3 regions of the Paenibacillus sp. FSL H7-0943 genome follow, and region 3 is predicted to be linked to each of the others. Evidence: a T-box and tRNA genes for the amino acid it is inferred to sense, from the RefSeq annotation. Region 3 holds a T-box; the other regions hold tRNA genes.

Region 1 (5,890 bases), 3.0 Mb from region 3:
ACCGCAGCATAAAACATCGCCGTTCGAAGTCTCTGGTTATGCGGATAGTGTCTCCTACAATAGTGACGATCACTATACACAACCAGGTGACTTGTACCGTCTAATGTCTGAAGAAGAACGTACCCGTCTAGTTCAAAATATCGTTGGCGCTATGACTCCTGTTGAAAGTAACGATATCAAACGTCTCCAGATTGAGCATTTCTTTAAAGCTGATCCAGACTTGGGACAGCGTATCGCATCCGGTTTGGGTTTATCTGTACCAGACGGAATGTAAGATTGTAAATGCACTTATAAACTAAAGAGGACCTTTGCCCGTAGATGGGAAAGGTCCTCTTTTTGCTAATTAGCTGAAAACATAATAAATGATGACAATCACAACGCCCAGCGTGGAGACAATGGATAGACATGAAAAAAACGTGTTCCAGTTATTGCCTTTCATTTGTCTTATACACGACCAGTATAGTGGTTCTTTGGTGCTCTGCCCCATCACGTGATGATTTAACTACCGAACCGTAACAGATATTCACAATCTGTTCCTCCCGTAGTCCTGCCAGGAACTCATTAGCTTTATTCTCTGCATAAGAATTATCAGCATCTACAAACTCTTTAACTTGAATCATCCTGATCTCCTCCTTTAATAAATTAAGTAGTTATTTTATAGTTCTGGAATCTATATGTGAACTCAACGAAATGTACATGGCGTATCACTCCCCAGGTAACAATTAATGTAAAAATATCTTCAAAATACAGTATAGGCATTTCGCAGTTTTCTACGAAATGCCTATGCATCAGCCTATCATAGCACCCAAGTATGTAATAGTCAAAGGTTTTCATTACAATATTTAGAAGGTTTTAATTCCCCTTTTAAAATGGATTGGATTTACAAATAGAAGCTGGTATACTGATCAGAAGGTCTCCATTGGGGGACCTCTATTTGTATAGGAGGGATTTTAAGATGGCAACACACCATAACAGGTTTACAAGGAATGTGCTACTTAGAGGGGGTGAAATCTACTATGAACCATAGTCTTATCTATGAAGGCTCACGGACACAGCTGCTTCAGCAGCTTATCTATTTTGATGAGGAAAAAATCGCATTTCTAAATCAGTACTTTCCGGTACGGAGCAAGGATAGAAGCAACGCTGAAACGCTGTTATCCCGTTATTGCTCCGAGCTGGAACAATTACTAACTGAGTTCAATGGTGAAGATTTAAATTCACAGGTCTTTATCGGAAGTCAGCTGCAGCTTCGTTACTTGGACGATAATACTACAGATATCTATACCATCGTATTTCCTAACCAAGCAGAACCTAACAATAACAAGATTTCTATGTTGTCACCTATAGGCATGCAGCTGCTGCTGGCTGAGCTCGGCAGTACTTGTCAGCTAGCGATTCCTTCAGGTCAACTAGAGGTGAAGATCGAAAGCATTAAGTTCGTGAATAATGGTGAAGTAGGCGTTCTTATATAAGGACGATCCCTTATATACCCGCTACAGCAGCGTCCCTTTCCAGATATTAAGGAGGAGGACGCTGTTCTATTATTTAAGCCTCAAACCTTCTTCCAGCTTATTAACTGACTTCTGGATCCTTGCTGCTCTGGTTTCCGGTCTTTTCGCCCCTTCGATCCAGCTCACATATTCCTTCCGATAGGAATAAGCCAAGCTGTTATAATACACCTCTGCCTGCTCATTGCTGCTTAGTGCGTCCAGAAAATCTTCTGGAGCCTCTATCTCTCGCAATTGATGATCTTGTTCCATTGTCACCCGTACTATATCTCCAGGTTGAGCATGGGCTAAGTCTCGCAGTTCTTTTTTCACGACCATAAAATGTTTCCCATTACCATGCGGCATGAGTGTTCCTTTATAGGGAATGTCATTCAGGCTTCCTTTAACTTGTATCCTTGATTTAGTTTCATATATTTGTTCAGCGTCAAAAGGAACCGTAAGATATGTCCAACTCCCATTCGTATCTGGTCTGACTAACCTTGCTTCAAATTCAAACATTGGCCCCTCCTCAAATAAAATCTCTAGTTCCTATTGTATCCATACGTGCTTAACTATACAAAAAAACACCCGCCTAATACCGGCAGGTGTTTCTCTTTATAAGCGGGTGATGGGAATCGAACCCACGCTATCAGCTTGGAAGGCTGAAGTTCTACCATTGAACTACACCCGCAAAGGTATAAAATCGGGATGACACGATTTGAACATGCGACCCCCTGGTCCCAAACCAGGTGCTCTACCAAGCTGAGCTACATCCCGTTAACAATACTATAACTGCTTAGTAATAAAAATGGCGCGCCCTGAGAGATTCGAACTCCCGGCCTTTTGATTCGTAGTCAAACGCTCTATCCAGCTGAGCTAAGGGCGCAAAATCTATATGGAGCGGACGACGGGAATCGAACCCGCGACCCTCGCCTTGGCAAGGCGATGCTCTACCGCTGAGCCACGTCCGCAAAAACATGGTGCGCGTGAAGGGACTCGAACCCCCACGTCGTGAAACGCCAGATCCTAAGTCTGGTGCGTCTGCCAATTCCGCCACACGCGCACACTTTAAAGAAAATGGTGAGCCATGAAGGACTCGAACCTTCGACACCCTGATTAAAAGTCAGGTGCTCTACCAACTGAGCTAATGGCTCTCATAAATGGCTGGGGATATAGGATTTGAACCTATGCATGACGGAGTCAAAGTCCGTTGCCTTACCGCTTGGCTAATCCCCAATAATAATTAACTAAATGGCGGAACCGACGGGATTCGAACCCGCGATCTCCTGCGTGACAGGCAGGCATGTTAGGCCAACTACACCACGGTTCCATAGACATAATGCATAAGTGTAAATTGGTTGCGGGGGCAGGATTTGAACCTGCGGCCTTCGGGTTATGAGCCCGACGAGCTACCGGGCTGCTCCACCCCGCGTCATTAATTAGTATATACTATTCATTTTCACCATACCAGCTTATCCCTAAACATAATGTATAAGAGTAAATTGGTTGCGGGGGCAGGACTTGAACCTGCGACCTTCGGGTTATGAGCCCGACGAGCTACCGGGCTGCTCCACCCCGCGTCAGTGAAAAAAATATGGTGGAGGCTGAGGGGATCGAACCCCCGACCCTCTGCTTGTAAGGCAGATGCTCTCCCAGCTGAGCTAAGCCTCCATGATATGACCCGTATGGGATTCGAACCCATGTTACCTCCGTGAAAGGGAGGTGTCTTAACCCCTTGACCAACGGGCCATGCTAATAATTTTATGGCGGAGAGAGAGGGATTCGAACCCTCGAGACGCTTGTGGCGCCTACACGATTTCCAATCGTGCTCCTTCGGCCAAACTCGGACACCTCTCCATAAATGGCTCCCCGAACAGGACTCGAACCTGTGACAACTCGATTAACAGTCGAGTGCTCTACCAACTGAGCTATCAGGGAATATGGTGGGCCTTAGTGGACTCGAACCACCGACCTCACCCTTATCAGGGGTGCGCTCTAACCAGCTGAGCTAAAGGCCCTTCTAAGACATATTAATATTAAGGGCAAAAAAAATACCACGGGTAATGTGGTTGTCCGCTTGGCGGCGTCCTACTCTCCCAGGACCCTTCGGTCCAAGTACCATCGGCGCTGGAGGGCTTAACGGTCGTGTTCGGGATGGGTACGTGTGGAACCCCTCCGCTATCGCCACCAAACGGGCATTTACAGCGTAAATGCTCAGGCTTGATGCCTGAAAACTGAATCCGAAACGAATCTGCATTCTAAGTATAGGATAAGCCCTCGACCGATTAGTATTGGTCAGCTCCATGCATTGCTGCACTTCCACCTCCAACCTATCTACCTCGTCGTCTTCAAGGGGTCTTACTAATTGGGAAATCTCATCTTGAGGGGGGCTTCACGCTTAGATGCTTTCAGCGCTTATCCCGTCCGTACGTAGCTACCCAGCCATGCTCCTGGCGGAACAACTGGTGCACCAGCGGTACGTCCATCCCGGTCCTCTCGTACTAAGGACAGCTCCTCTCAAATTTCCTGCGCCCACGACAGATAGGGACCGAACTGTCTCACGACGTTCTGAACCCAGCTCGCGTACCGCTTTAATGGGCGAACAGCCCAACCCTTGGGACCTACTTCAGCCCCAGGATGCGATGAGCCGACATCGAGGTGCCAAACCTCCCCGTCGATGTGGACTCTTGGGGGAGATAAGCCTGTTATCCCCAGGGTAGCTTTTATCCGTTGAGCGATGGCCCTTCCATGCGGTACCACCGGATCACTAAGTCCGACTTTCGTCCCTGCTCGACTTGTAGGTCTCGCAGTCAAGCTCCCTTATGCCTTTGCACTCTGCGAATGATTTCCAACCATTCTGAGGGAACCTTGGAACGCCTCCGTTACTCTTTAGGAGGCGACCGCCCCAGTCAAACTGCCCGCCTGACACGGTCCCCGTACCCGGTAAGGGCACTAGGTTAGAACCTAGATACGATCAGGGTGGTATCCCAACGGCGCCTCCACCGAAGCTTGCGCTCCGATTTCTACGGCTCCCACCTATCCTGTACAGATCGTACCCAAATTCAATATCAAGCTGCAGTAAAGCTCCATGGGGTCTTTCCGTCTTGTCGCGGGTAACCTGCATCTTCACAGGTATTAAAATTTCACCGGATCTCTCGTTGAGACAGCGCCCAAGTCGTTACGCCATTCGTGCGGGTCAGAATTTACCTGACAAGGAATTTCGCTACCTTAGGACCGTTATAGTTACGGCCGCCGTTTACTGGGGCTTCGGTTCATAGCTTCGGGTTACCCCTAACCACTCCCCTTAACCTTCCAGCACCGGGCAGGCGTCAGCCCGTATACTTCGCCTTGCGGCTTCGCACAGACCTGTGTTTTTGCTAAACAGTCGCTTGGGCCTTTTCACTGCGGCCCCCTCGTGCTATTCACACTACCGGGGCACCCCTTCTCCCGAAGTTACGGGGTCATTTTGCCGAGTTCCTTAACGAGAGTTCTTCCGCGCGCCTTAGAATTCTCTTCTCGCCTACCTGTGTCGGTTTGCGGTACGGGCACCTTCTCCTGGCTAGAGGCTTTTCTTGGCAGTGTGAGATCATGACCTTCGCTACTACAATTTTCGCTCCCCATCACAGCCCAGCCTTAACGATGTGCGGATTTGCCTACACATCAGCCTCACTGCTTAGACGGACATCCATCAGTCCGCGTCACTACCCTCCTGCGTCACCCCATCGCTCATAGCGGATTACGGTGGTACAGTAATTTCAAACTGTTGTCCTTCGACTACGCCTTTCGGCCTCGCCTTAGGTCCCGACTTACCCTGAGCGGACGAGCCTTCCTCAGGAAACCTTGGGCTTTCGGCGGATCAGATTCTCACTGATCTTTTCGTTACTCATACCGGCATTCTCACTTGTGTAGTGTCCAGCGCTCTTTTCAGTACACCTTCAACCCCTACACAACGCTCCCCTACCCCAGATACATAGTATCTAGCCATAGCTTCGGTGGTGTGTTTAGCCCCGTTACATTTTCGGCGCAGAGTCACTCGACCAGTGAGCTATTACGCACTCTTTCAATGGTGGCTGCTTCTAAGCCAACATCCTGGTTGTCTGTGCAACTCCACATCCTTTCCCACTTAACACACACTTGGGGACCTTAGCTGATGGTCTGGGCTGTTTCCCTTTTGACAATGGATCTTAGCACTCACTGTCTGACTCCCGGCAATAAGTATATGGCATTCGGAGTTTGACTGAGCTTGGTAATCCTTGCGGACCCCGCACCCAATCAGTGCTCTACCTCCACTACTCTTATACCGAGGCTAGCCCTAAAGCTATTTCGGGGAGAACCAGCTATCTCCGAGTTCGATTGGAATTTCTCCGCTACCCCCACCTCATCCCCGCACTTTTCAACGTACG
Region 2 (5,890 bases), 1.1 Mb from region 3:
GGACCCGCACAAGCAGTGGAGTATGTGGTTTAATTCGAAGCAACGCGAAGAACCTTACCAGGTCTTGACATCCCTCTGAATCTGCTAGAGATAGCAGCGGCCTTCGGGACAGAGGAGACAGGTGGTGCATGGTTGTCGTCAGCTCGTGTCGTGAGATGTTGGGTTAAGTCCCGCAACGAGCGCAACCCTTAACTTTAGTTGCCAGCAAGTAATGTTGGGCACTCTAGAGTGACTGCCGGTGACAAACCGGAGGAAGGTGGGGATGACGTCAAATCATCATGCCCCTTATGACCTGGGCTACACACGTACTACAATGGCCGGTACAACGGGAAGCGAAGCCGCGAGGTGGAGCCAATCCCATCAAAGCCGGTCTCAGTTCGGATTGCAGGCTGCAACTCGCCTGCATGAAGTCGGAATTGCTAGTAATCGCGGATCAGCATGCCGCGGTGAATACGTTCCCGGGTCTTGTACACACCGCCCGTCACACCACGAGAGTTTACAACACCCGAAGTCGGTGGGGTAACCCGCAAGGGAGCCAGCCGCCGAAGGTGGGGTAGATGATTGGGGTGAAGTCGTAACAAGGTAGCCGTATCGGAAGGTGCGGCTGGATCACCTCCTTTCTATGGAGAATCGTTCTCTGCAATGAGAACATTCAAATCGGAAGCTCAGCTTCCAAACTCAGGTTTAGGCCTGTTACTCACTCGTTGCTCAGTTTTGAGAGTTTAAGCTCTCAAGTAAGACTTGATCCTTGAAAACTGGATACCGAAACGAATTTGCGTTTTAGAACATCTTTTAGCAACTTGTGTAAACAAGTAAATGTTATTAGTGAGATTTTTCTTCGGAAGAATCAAGGTTAAGCTAATAAGAGCACACGGAGGATGCCTAGGCGCCAGGAGCCGACGAAGGACGTGGCGAACAACGAAACTGCCTCGGGGAGCTGTAAGCAAGCTTTGATCCGGGGGTGTCCGAATGGGGAAACCCAGCTGTGGTAATTCGCAGTTACTCATTTCTGAATACATAGGAAATGTAGAGGCAGACCAGGGGAACTGAAACATCTAAGTACCCTGAGGAAGAGAAAACAATAGTGATTCCGTCAGTAGCGGCGAGCGAACGCGGAACAGCCTAAACCTAAGAGCTTGCTCTTAGGGGTTGTGGGACGTCTCACATGGAGTTACAAAGGAATATGGTAGGCGAAGAGGTCTGGAAAGGCCCGCGATAGAGGTAAAAGCCCTGTAGCCTAAACTGTGTTCTCTCCGAGACGGATCCCGAGTAGTGCGGGGCACGTGAAACCCCGTATGAATCCAGCAGGACCATCTGCTAAGGCTAAATACTACCTGGCGACCGATAGTGAAACAGTACCGTGAGGGAAAGGTGAAAAGCACCCCGGAAGGGGAGTGAAATAGAACCTGAAACCGTGTGCTTACAAAAAGTCAGAGCCCTATTAATGGGTGATGGCGTGCCTTTTGTAGAATGAACCGGCGAGTTACGTTTAACATGCAAGGTTAAGCCGAGAAGGTGGAGCCGCAGCGAAAGCGAGTCTGAATAGGGCGAATTAGTATGTGGACGTAGACCCGAAACCGTGTGATCTACCCCTGTCCAGGGTGAAGGTGCGGTAACACGCACTGGAGGCCCGAACCCACGTACGTTGAAAAGTGCGGGGATGAGGTGGGGGTAGCGGAGAAATTCCAATCGAACTCGGAGATAGCTGGTTCTCCCCGAAATAGCTTTAGGGCTAGCCTCGGTATAAGAGTAGTGGAGGTAGAGCACTGATTGGGTGCGGGGTCCGCAAGGATTACCAAGCTCAGTCAAACTCCGAATGCCATATACTTATTGCCGGGAGTCAGACAGTGAGTGCTAAGATCCATTGTCAAAAGGGAAACAGCCCAGACCATCAGCTAAGGTCCCCAAGTGTGTGTTAAGTGGGAAAGGATGTGGAGTTGCACAGACAACCAGGATGTTGGCTTAGAAGCAGCCACCATTGAAAGAGTGCGTAATAGCTCACTGGTCGAGTGACTCTGCGCCGAAAATGTAACGGGGCTAAACACACCACCGAAGCTATGGCTAGATACTATGTATCTGGGGTAGGGGAGCGTTGTGTAGGGGTTGAAGGTGTACTGAAAAGAGCGCTGGACACTACACAAGTGAGAATGCCGGTATGAGTAACGAAAAGATCAGTGAGAATCTGATCCGCCGAAAGCCCAAGGTTTCCTGAGGAAGGCTCGTCCGCTCAGGGTAAGTCGGGACCTAAGGCGAGGCCGAAAGGCGTAGTCGAAGGACAACAGTTTGAAATTACTGTACCACCGTAATCCGCTATGAGCGATGGGGTGACGCAGGAGGGTAGTGACGCGGACTGATGGATGTCCGTCTAAGCAGTGAGGCTGATGTGTAGGCAAATCCGCACATCGTTAAGGCTGGGCTGTGATGGGGAGCGAAAATTGTAGTAGCGAAGGTCATGATCTCACACTGCCAAGAAAAGCCTCTAGCCAGGAGAAGGTGCCCGTACCGCAAACCGACACAGGTAGGCGAGAAGAGAATTCTAAGGCGCGCGGAAGAACTCTCGTTAAGGAACTCGGCAAAATGACCCCGTAACTTCGGGAGAAGGGGTGCCCCGGTAGTGTGAATAGCACGAGGGGGCCGCAGTGAAAAGGCCCAAGCGACTGTTTAGCAAAAACACAGGTCTGTGCGAAGCCGCAAGGCGAAGTATACGGGCTGACGCCTGCCCGGTGCTGGAAGGTTAAGGGGAGTGGTTAGGGGTAACCCGAAGCTATGAACCGAAGCCCCAGTAAACGGCGGCCGTAACTATAACGGTCCTAAGGTAGCGAAATTCCTTGTCAGGTAAATTCTGACCCGCACGAATGGCGTAACGACTTGGGCGCTGTCTCAACGAGAGATCCGGTGAAATTTTAATACCTGTGAAGATGCAGGTTACCCGCGACAAGACGGAAAGACCCCATGGAGCTTTACTGCAGCTTGATATTGAATTTGGGTACGATCTGTACAGGATAGGTGGGAGCCGTAGAAATCGGAGCGCAAGCTTCGGTGGAGGCGCCGTTGGGATACCACCCTGATCGTATCTAGGTTCTAACCTAGTACCCTTACCGGGTACGGGGACCGTGTCAGGCGGGCAGTTTGACTGGGGCGGTCGCCTCCTAAAGAGTAACGGAGGCGTTCCAAGGTTCCCTCAGAATGGTTGGAAATCATTCGCAGAGTGCAAAGGCATAAGGGAGCTTGACTGCGAGACCTACAAGTCGAGCAGGGACGAAAGTCGGACTTAGTGATCCGGTGGTACCGCATGGAAGGGCCATCGCTCAACGGATAAAAGCTACCCTGGGGATAACAGGCTTATCTCCCCCAAGAGTCCACATCGACGGGGAGGTTTGGCACCTCGATGTCGGCTCATCGCATCCTGGGGCTGAAGTAGGTCCCAAGGGTTGGGCTGTTCGCCCATTAAAGCGGTACGCGAGCTGGGTTCAGAACGTCGTGAGACAGTTCGGTCCCTATCTGTCGTGGGCGCAGGAAATTTGAGAGGAGCTGTCCTTAGTACGAGAGGACCGGGATGGACGTACCGCTGGTGCACCAGTTGTTCCGCCAGGAGCATGGCTGGGTAGCTACGTACGGACGGGATAAGCGCTGAAAGCATCTAAGCGTGAAGCCCCCCTCAAGATGAGATTTCCCAATTAGTAAGACCCCTTGAAGACGACGAGGTAGATAGGTTGGAGGTGGAAGTGCAGCAATGCATGGAGCTGACCAATACTAATCGGTCGAGGGCTTATCCTATACGTAGGATGCAGATTCGTTTCGGATTCAGTTTTCAGGCGATTAAGCCTGGTATGAATATTCCCTGATAGCTCAGTTGGTAGAGCACTCGACTGTTAATCGAGTTGTCACAGGTTCGAGTCCTGTTCGGGGAGCCATATGGAGAGGTGTCCGAGTTTGGCCGAAGGAGCACGATTGGAAATCGTGTAGGCGCCACAAGCGTCTCGAGGGTTCGAATCCCTCTCTCTCCGCCACAAATTTTTAATTAGTATGGCCCGTTGGTCAAGGGGTTAAGACACCTCCCTTTCACGGAGGTAACATGGGTTCGAATCCCATACGGGTCACCAAATTTTCACTTGATTTATCCTAGTGGACTTTGGTACAATAACAATTGTTGTTTATGGAGGCTTAGCTCAGCTGGGAGAGCATCTGCCTTACAAGCAGAGGGTCGGGGGTTCGATCCCCTCAGCCTCCACCATAACACTTTCTTACTGACGCGGGGTGGAGCAGCCCGGTAGCTCGTCGGGCTCATAACCCGAAGGCCGCAGGTTCAAATCCTGCCCCCGCAACCAATTAACTTAAGCAATTATATCTTTTGGAACCGTGGTGTAGTTGGCCTAACATGCCTGCCTGTCACGCAGGAGATCGCGGGTTCGAATCCCGTCGGTTCCGCCATTTTCATCATGGCTCGGTAGCTCAGTCGGTAGAGCAGAGGACTGAAAATCCTCGTGTCGGCGGTTCGATTCCGTCCCGAGCCACCATTTATCATCACAAAAGAATGAGTGCCATGCCGGTGTAGCTCAATTGGTAGAGCAACTGACTTGTAATCAGTAGGTTGGGGGTTCAAGTCCTCTCGCCGGCACCATCCTTGGAGGATTAGCGAAGTGGCCAAACGCATCAGACTGTAAATCTGCTCACGTGAGTGTTCGGTGGTTCGAATCCATCATCCTCCACCAGTTTTTAGGGGCATAGTTTAAAGGTAGAACAACGGTCTCCAAAACCGTTGGTGTGGGTTCAATTCCTGCTGCCCCTGCCAAGTTCTTTCTAAAGTTTAATATGGCGGCCGTGGCGAAGGGGTTAACGCACCGGATTGTGGTTCCGGCATTCGTGGGTTCGAGACCCATCGGCCGCCCCATTTACTTTAAAATGAATAATGGCAACAATATCAACTTAATATGGCGACTGTGGCGAAGGGGTTAACGCACCGGATTGTGGTTCCGGCATTCGTGGGTTCGAGACCCATCAGTCGCCCCATTTTACTTTAAAATGTTATTGGGGATTAGCCAAGCGGTAAGGCAACGGACTTTGACTCCGTCACTCATAGGTTCGAATCCTATATCCCCAGCCATTTTATGCGGACGTGGCTCAGCGGTAGAGCATCGCCTTGCCAAGGCGAGGGTCGCGGGTTCGATTCCCGTCGTCCGCTCCAAGTTTTCATGGCGCCATAGCCAAGTGGTAAGGCAAAGCTCTGCAAAAGCTTTATCCCCAGTTCAAATCTGGGTGGCGCCTCCATTTAGTTCATATGTGCCGGCGTGGCGGAATGGCAGACGCGCTCGACTCAAAATCGAGTGGGAAACCGTGGAGGTTCGAGTCCTCTCGCCGGTATCTTAAAAAGGTTTGTAAGAATGCTTTCATAAGCAATCTTACAAACCTTTTTTCTTTATGTCCTTGGGTTTACAGCAGTAAGCCGTTGAATAGAGAGTTTCTCTATTTCAACGGCTTTTTTTAATCTGATTAGTGATTAACCTGATTGATTATTAATGCGGAATGCTCGCGGGGTAAGACCTATTTCTCGTTTGAACATATTGCAGAATTGGGCATCGTTCACAAAACCTGCAGCAGCAGATACTTCAGAGATTTGCATCTGAGTATGACGTAATAAAGATTTTGCATAATCCAGGCGTTTTAACAGCAAATACCGCAGGGGTGAAGACCCGAAACGTTCTTTAAATAGATGGCGAAAACGATCGTAACTATATCCGGACATTTCTGATAGTGTTTCGACGGACAATTTATGGCGATAATGCTCATTCATATAATTAAGGACATATTGTACTCGATCTTCTGTTGGGGATTGATATCCAGAGGCACTAAGAAGCCTCATAAGATGGACGGTAATCTCGCTCATTTGTAG
Region 3 (5,890 bases):
GTCACCAACACCAACACCAACTCCAATTCCTGCAGAGACAGTTGATCCTACGGCTACTGTTGAACCTACAGCAACAATTGCACCTACTGCAACACCGCTTCCAACTGCAACACCTGGAGTTACTACAGATCCTACTACAACAACAGATGGTGCTCGTGCTGCGGCTAGCAATCAACTTATCCTTATGATGAACAGCAACAAAATGTATCAGAACGGCCAAGAATATTTAGCTAATCAGCCTATGGCAGTGAAAAACGGCGTGTCCTACGTTTCGATCCGGGCTATGGTAGAACGTGTAGGCGTGAAATACGTTTATGATTATAAAACGAAAGAAACCATTGTTACCAAGGGAAGCGACGTTATGCGCTTTAAGACCGACAGCAAGGTCTATACAGTTAATGGTGAAAAGAAGACAATGAAAGGTCCAGCTTACCAATACAAGGGGACTTTCATGGTTCCATTGACATCCATAACTGGAGCACTGGGCATTCCATATACCGTTGATAATGTGCAAAAACGAGTAATCCTTACATTAAACAACAAACCTAAAGCTTCCTTCACAGTGCCAACTGAAATTTACGCCGGTGAACCAGTGACCTTCGTAACCTCCAGCTCGTCACCAAATGGTGTAGCTATTGTGGATGAAAGCTGGGGAGGTAACAAGCAGGATATCTATGATCAACCAGGATATTATGTAGTAACCTATTCCGTAATGGATGCGAATCAACAGTGGAGTGATCCTTACACCATGACCATCACAGTGCTTAAACCTAATACACCTCCAGTTGCTAATTTCACTACAGATAAGGATTCATACAAGATGGGTGAAATGATTACTTATACCGATCTAAGTAGCGATCCTGATGGTGATGAAATTACCGTAACTTGGACGAACAAAGCCGAGGCTTTCTTTACTCCGGGTCCAGCGACAATTGCGGTCCAAGTAAAAGATTCACACGGCGCGATCAGCACCTTTGAGAAAACCGTTAATATTTCGGATGAAATCTTGTACAGTAAAGAAGATTTCAACAGATTATTTGCATCTCCGGGCAGTGTGTTTAGCATCGATGGATCAATGGTTCCGACTTGGCAGCAAGTAGCTTATAATCTTTCTTCCGAGCCTTATAAACTAATTCGCAGCAACAGCCCAGAAACGGTGTATACAGAAGGTGTTACTTACCGTGAGACTTCATTGGGTAAAACCCGCTTCTTGATTCACCACAAGAATAACCTGAATATTAAAGCTAAAGTGTATGTGATTGCTACGAATAACAATTTGTACCCAACGACGCTTACAACCGAATATGTGGGCTTTGCAGGACCAAGCACATATCCTGAAGGTACTGGTAAAATGTCTGTAGAACGTTATTGGAAATCTATGCTTACAAATGAGCATTATAAAACGATTGTTCTGCAACCAGGGGAAAGTGTCTCAATTCTGACCGATCTAAACCAAATTGCTATGAAACCAAGTGAAATTGTTTCACTTCAAGCGGACTTATTTAGTGATTATCCAATCGATTATAACGTCATGTTGATTGATGCGAATAAAGATCCACTGACTACACTTCCAACACTTCCAGTTCTGGATCGAGACGGAGTGCATAATCGGGGAACTTACGAAGATTCTACTCGTATTATCACGGTTACCGATGAGGTAGGAAAAACTCCTGCAAAACTTCTGCTAGGCGATAATTCCAGTGATAAGAACCTGGCTGGCGTAGACCCAATGGCAGGTACGGAAGCTTCCAATGCCGGTAATTTCGGGGTATTATACAAGATCAGATTTGAAAATGTTGCACCAAACTCATTGATTACGTTTAATCCACGTGGCGGTAACTATATGGGACCGGTTATGGTTAATAACCAAATCGTGCATATGCCAAGCGTGGGAAGTCTCTCGAACGCTGACATGAACAGTGTGGTTTATCGTAGTGGTGAGTATGGCGGTTCTGTGGAGATTTTGTTCACAGCAGCCTCAGGCAGTAACTTGCCGGTCAATTTCCTCATCACTCCACTTCCAGCAAAGAAATAACAAATAGGAATATCCCTATAAGCTCTATTGGGGAATTATCTACAATAAAAGCCCGGCTGAATATTCCGTAAAGGAATACGCAGCCGGGCTTTTGTTTAAATATAATAATTCAGAGGTTGCGTAGGGGTGCTTCATGGTGCTTCATTGACGGGGCATTTATTTTGGGGCATTATTAAGAGAGTGAAATATAAATGAACTGATCTTATGGGAGATGAGCGTATGCTGTCGACAGAACAAATATTAGAAGTCATGTCGGGGCAAGGACTGCGAATCACCGACCAACGCAAAACGCTTGCCCAGTTATTCGGCGAGAATAAGGGATATTTGTCAGCGAAGGATGTATATGAGCATATGGGCCGCAAGTATAGTGGTCTTAGCTTTGATACGGTGTACCGCAATCTTCGTGTAATGGAAGAGCTTGGTGTGCTTGAACAGATTGTCTTTGAAGACGGAGTGAAGTTCAAGGGAAGCTGCAATCATCAGGATCATCACCATCATATGATCTGCCTTCAATGCCAAAAGACCTACCCGATTAATTTCTGCCCGATGAATTTAACGGATACACCCGATCAATTCCGGGTAGTCAAGCATAAATTTGAGGTGTTCGGTTATTGCAAAGAATGTGAAGAGAACCGGGAAGAAGAATTAGTTGCAGCATCAGATAAACAAAAGGGACTTTAGAAATGGTGACCCTACGCAGAACGATTCAGGCGCCTATTCGGGTGTACCGCAGGTACATTTCCCCTATTAAACCTGCAACCTGCCGCTTCTATCCAACCTGCTCCGCCTATGCCCTGGAAGCCATTGAAGTCCATGGTCCACTGAAAGGCTCATGGCTTGCAGCTAAGCGGATTGCCAGATGTCATCCCTTTCATCCTGGAGGACTTGATCCTGTGCCGCCTCTTCAAGATGAATCTGCTGAGAAGGATTCTGCCCCTGCGACTTGACATGGGGCCTTACCATTGGGTATATTCACAAGTAATAGTATGAATTCCGAAGAACGGATAAGTAAATCGTTACGTCCATTACAGAGAGCCGGAATATGCTGAAATCCGGTATGGAGCGTTAGATTGAATATGGTCCGGGAGGAACTGTGTTCGAGCGAGAACTGCAATTGTGGTTCACGTAAGATAACAGCGTGATCCAGCGTTAATGGACAGTTCCCGCGAGGGAACTGGCGAAGCCTGCGCTCTGTGAAGAGACAGGAAATTTGGGTGGTATCGCGTGAGTTATACTCTCGCCCCATTATGGGGGCGGGAGTTTTTTGTTTTTTTAATAAGAAAGGATGATTACTGAATGAGTGAGAAAAAAACGTTTTACCTAACGACACCAATTTATTATCCAAGTGACAAGCTACATATCGGACATGCTTATTCAACCGTGGCAGGAGACGCAATGGCCCGTTACAAACGTCTGCGCGGCTACGAAGTGCGTTATCTAACCGGTACAGACGAACATGGACAAAAGATCGAGCGGAAGGCAGAGGAAGCAGGAAAGACCCCTCAGCAGTTCGTAGACGACATTGTTGTTGGTATTAAGGAGCTATGGCGTAAGCTGGACATTTCGAACGATGACTTCATCCGTACTACGGAAGAGCGTCATAAAAAAGTGGTACAGGATATTTTTGATCGGTTGCTGCAGCAAGGAGACATCTATAAAGGTGAATATGAAGGCTGGTATAGTATCCCAGATGAAACATTTTACACAGAAACGCAATTAGTTGATATTGTGCGTGATGATAACGGCGTGATTACTGGTGCAAAAAGCCCAGATAGCGGCCACCCGGTTGAGCTGGTGAAGGAAGCAAGTTATTTCTTCCGGATGAGTAAATATGCGGATCGTTTGCTGCAATTTTACGAGGAGAATCCAGAGTTTATTTTGCCGGAATCCCGTAAGAACGAAATGATTAACAATTTCATCAAACCCGGACTGGAAGACCTTGCAGTTTCCCGTACAACCTTTGATTGGGGCGTAAAAGTTAAGGGCGACGAGAAGCATGTCGTGTACGTGTGGATTGATGCTTTGACTAACTATATTACTGCGCTGGGTTATGGTTCCGAGGATCGGACCTTGTATGACAAGTTCTGGCCTGCGGATGTACACATCGTTGGTAAAGAAATCGTTCGTTTCCATACGATTTACTGGCCGATCATTCTGATGGCGCTTGGTGAACCCCTTCCGAAAAAGGTATTTGCCCATGGCTGGTTGCTCATGAAAGATGGAAAAATGTCGAAATCTAAAGGTAACGTAGTTGATCCTGTGACACTGATTGATCGTTATGGCTTGGATGCATTGCGTTATTACCTGCTGCGCGAAGTACCGTTTGGTTCGGATGGCACGTTCACACCGGAAAGCTTTGTAGACCGGGTTAACTATGATCTTGCCAACGACCTTGGTAACCTGTTGAACCGTACAGGGGCTATGGTTGAAAAGTATTTTGCAGGCGAGATTCCGGCATATGAAGGAAATGTAACAGCATTTGATGGTGAGCTTCAAGCTGCGGCTGAGAATACTTATGCCAAAGTAGAAGAAGCTATGGAAAAAATGGAGTTCTCCGTGGCGCTGACAGCTATCGGAATATTCATTAGCCGCACCAACAAATATATCGATGAGACACAACCTTGGGTGCTTGCCAAAGATGAAAATAGAACCGCCGAGCTGGCTTCTGTGATGAGACATCTGGTGGAAGGTCTGCGTACCGCTTCAATCCTGCTGCAGCCGTTCTTGACACAAACACCAGCGAAGATCTGGGAACAGCTGGGTATTGAGCCTGGTGAGTTAACGACTTGGGATAGCGGTAAGACCTTTGGCCTGATTCCGGCAGGAACAAAGCTGGTGAAAGGCAATCCAATCTTTCCACGTCTAGATGTGGAGCAAGAGGTAGCTTATATTGCCGAGGCTATGGGCGCTGGTAAAGCTGCGGCTGAAGTGGCGGAAGCGGCTGCTCCTGCTGCTGCGGACTCCGAGCCAGTGGAAGAGCATAAAGAGGAAATCGGCATTGACGATTTCGCTAAAGCAGAGCTGCGGGTAGCTCAGGTTATTGCTGCAGAGCCAGTGAAAAAAGCTGACAAGCTGCTGAAGCTGCAACTGGATCTGGGTTATGAACAACGTCAAGTGGTTTCTGGTATCGCGAAATTCTATACACCGGAAGAGCTGGTGGGACGTAAAGTGATCTGTATCGTAAACCTTAAGCCGGTGAAGCTGCGTGGGGAGTTGTCCCAAGGGATGATTTTGGCGGCTTCTAAAGGTGACCAGCTAACGATCGCTACCGTGCCGGACAGCATGCCAAACGGAGCAGTAGTGAAATAAGACAATACTGTTGTAGAAATTTTTTAATGAGATTTGCTTGAACAAGGGAATGCTCCTTCAGCCGGGTTGGTTGTGGGAGCATTCCTTTTTTATAAAGGAGGATATCGTCCTTTCTTCTGAGTTAGGTTTCTTTGTTGACTTATCGTAACGATTACTATTATACTACTAATAGTAAAATTTACGATTTGAGGGGTAGATCAATATAATGGCGGCAATGAAATCGCGTATAAGTTTGCTCGTCCTTGCACTGGTACTGGTATTTACACTAAGTGCATGCGGACCTAAGAGCAGTGGAAGTATAGTTGAAGGGAAAGTAAATGTAGTTACAACCTTTTATCCTATTTACGAGTTTGCTAAGGAGATTGGCGGGGAAGATATCAATGCTATTAACCTGCTTCCAGTGGGTGTGGAGCCACATGATTGGACACCGCGCAGTCAAGACATTATCAACACTTCTAAGGCACAGCTATTTCTATATAACGGTGCAGGCTTAGAAGGCTGGGTTCCTAACTTTTTAAAAGGCCTTGATAGCAGCAGTAAAGTTAA

What was found. A T-box is a leader RNA that pairs with one kind of tRNA and senses whether it is charged. The one in region 3 lies ahead of metG (methionine--tRNA ligase), so its partner is inferred to be a tRNA-Met.
Region 1: it encodes a tRNA-Met, which carries the amino acid that the T-box ahead of metG (methionine--tRNA ligase) is inferred to sense. The anticodon was not compared.
Region 2: it encodes a tRNA-Met, which carries the amino acid that the T-box ahead of metG (methionine--tRNA ligase) is inferred to sense. The anticodon was not compared.

What each region holds. Positions count from the first base shown of each region.
Region 1 covers NZ_CP150148.1:989,134-995,023, reverse strand. Annotated here, with positions in the region: gene katA (catalase KatA) at 1-274, shown strand, start outside; gene NSQ55_RS04340 (sporulation protein Cse60) at 426-620, opposite strand; gene NSQ55_RS04335 (GreA/GreB family elongation factor) at 1,017-1,472, shown strand; gene NSQ55_RS04330 (YdeI/OmpD-associated family protein) at 1,542-2,006, opposite strand; tRNA gene NSQ55_RS04325 (tRNA-Gly) at 2,108-2,178, opposite strand; tRNA gene NSQ55_RS04320 (tRNA-Pro) at 2,191-2,264, opposite strand; tRNA gene NSQ55_RS04315 (tRNA-Arg) at 2,297-2,373, opposite strand; tRNA gene NSQ55_RS04310 (tRNA-Gly) at 2,384-2,458, opposite strand; tRNA gene NSQ55_RS04305 (tRNA-Leu) at 2,466-2,550, opposite strand; tRNA gene NSQ55_RS04300 (tRNA-Lys) at 2,566-2,641, opposite strand; tRNA gene NSQ55_RS04295 (tRNA-Gln) at 2,649-2,723, opposite strand; tRNA gene NSQ55_RS04290 (tRNA-Asp) at 2,740-2,817, opposite strand; tRNA gene NSQ55_RS04285 (tRNA-Met) at 2,843-2,919, opposite strand; tRNA gene NSQ55_RS04280 (tRNA-Met) at 2,991-3,067, opposite strand; tRNA gene NSQ55_RS04275 (tRNA-Val) at 3,083-3,158, opposite strand; tRNA gene NSQ55_RS04270 (tRNA-Glu) at 3,165-3,236, opposite strand; tRNA gene NSQ55_RS04265 (tRNA-Ser) at 3,252-3,344, opposite strand; tRNA gene NSQ55_RS04260 (tRNA-Asn) at 3,350-3,425, opposite strand; tRNA gene NSQ55_RS04255 (tRNA-Ile) at 3,429-3,505, opposite strand; rRNA gene rrf (5S ribosomal RNA) at 3,563-3,679, opposite strand; rRNA gene NSQ55_RS04245 (23S ribosomal RNA) at 3,753-5,890, opposite strand, start outside.
Region 2 covers NZ_CP150148.1:5,989,750-5,995,639, reverse strand. Annotated here, with positions in the region: rRNA gene NSQ55_RS26170 (16S ribosomal RNA) at 1-620, shown strand, start outside; rRNA gene NSQ55_RS26165 (23S ribosomal RNA) at 852-3,777, shown strand; tRNA gene NSQ55_RS26160 (tRNA-Asn) at 3,839-3,914, shown strand; tRNA gene NSQ55_RS26155 (tRNA-Ser) at 3,918-4,010, shown strand; tRNA gene NSQ55_RS26150 (tRNA-Glu) at 4,029-4,103, shown strand; tRNA gene NSQ55_RS26145 (tRNA-Val) at 4,159-4,234, shown strand; tRNA gene NSQ55_RS26140 (tRNA-Met) at 4,252-4,328, shown strand; tRNA gene NSQ55_RS26135 (tRNA-Asp) at 4,354-4,431, shown strand; tRNA gene NSQ55_RS26130 (tRNA-Phe) at 4,442-4,517, shown strand; tRNA gene NSQ55_RS26125 (tRNA-Thr) at 4,546-4,621, shown strand; tRNA gene NSQ55_RS26120 (tRNA-Tyr) at 4,627-4,712, shown strand; tRNA gene NSQ55_RS26115 (tRNA-Trp) at 4,719-4,792, shown strand; tRNA gene NSQ55_RS26110 (tRNA-His) at 4,816-4,891, shown strand; tRNA gene NSQ55_RS26105 (tRNA-His) at 4,935-5,010, shown strand; tRNA gene NSQ55_RS26100 (tRNA-Gln) at 5,030-5,104, shown strand; tRNA gene NSQ55_RS26095 (tRNA-Gly) at 5,111-5,185, shown strand; tRNA gene NSQ55_RS26090 (tRNA-Cys) at 5,195-5,268, shown strand; tRNA gene NSQ55_RS26085 (tRNA-Leu) at 5,283-5,361, shown strand; gene NSQ55_RS26080 (AraC family transcriptional regulator) at 5,498-5,890, opposite strand, start outside.
Region 3 covers NZ_CP150148.1:4,899,664-4,905,553, reverse strand. Annotated here, with positions in the region: gene NSQ55_RS21590 (copper amine oxidase N-terminal domain-containing protein) at 1-2,035, shown strand, start outside; gene NSQ55_RS21585 (transcriptional repressor) at 2,255-2,716, shown strand; gene yidD (membrane protein insertion efficiency factor YidD) at 2,719-2,982, shown strand; T-box leader at 3,023-3,283, shown strand; gene metG (methionine--tRNA ligase) at 3,332-5,344, shown strand; gene NSQ55_RS21570 (zinc ABC transporter substrate-binding protein) at 5,550-5,890, shown strand, end outside.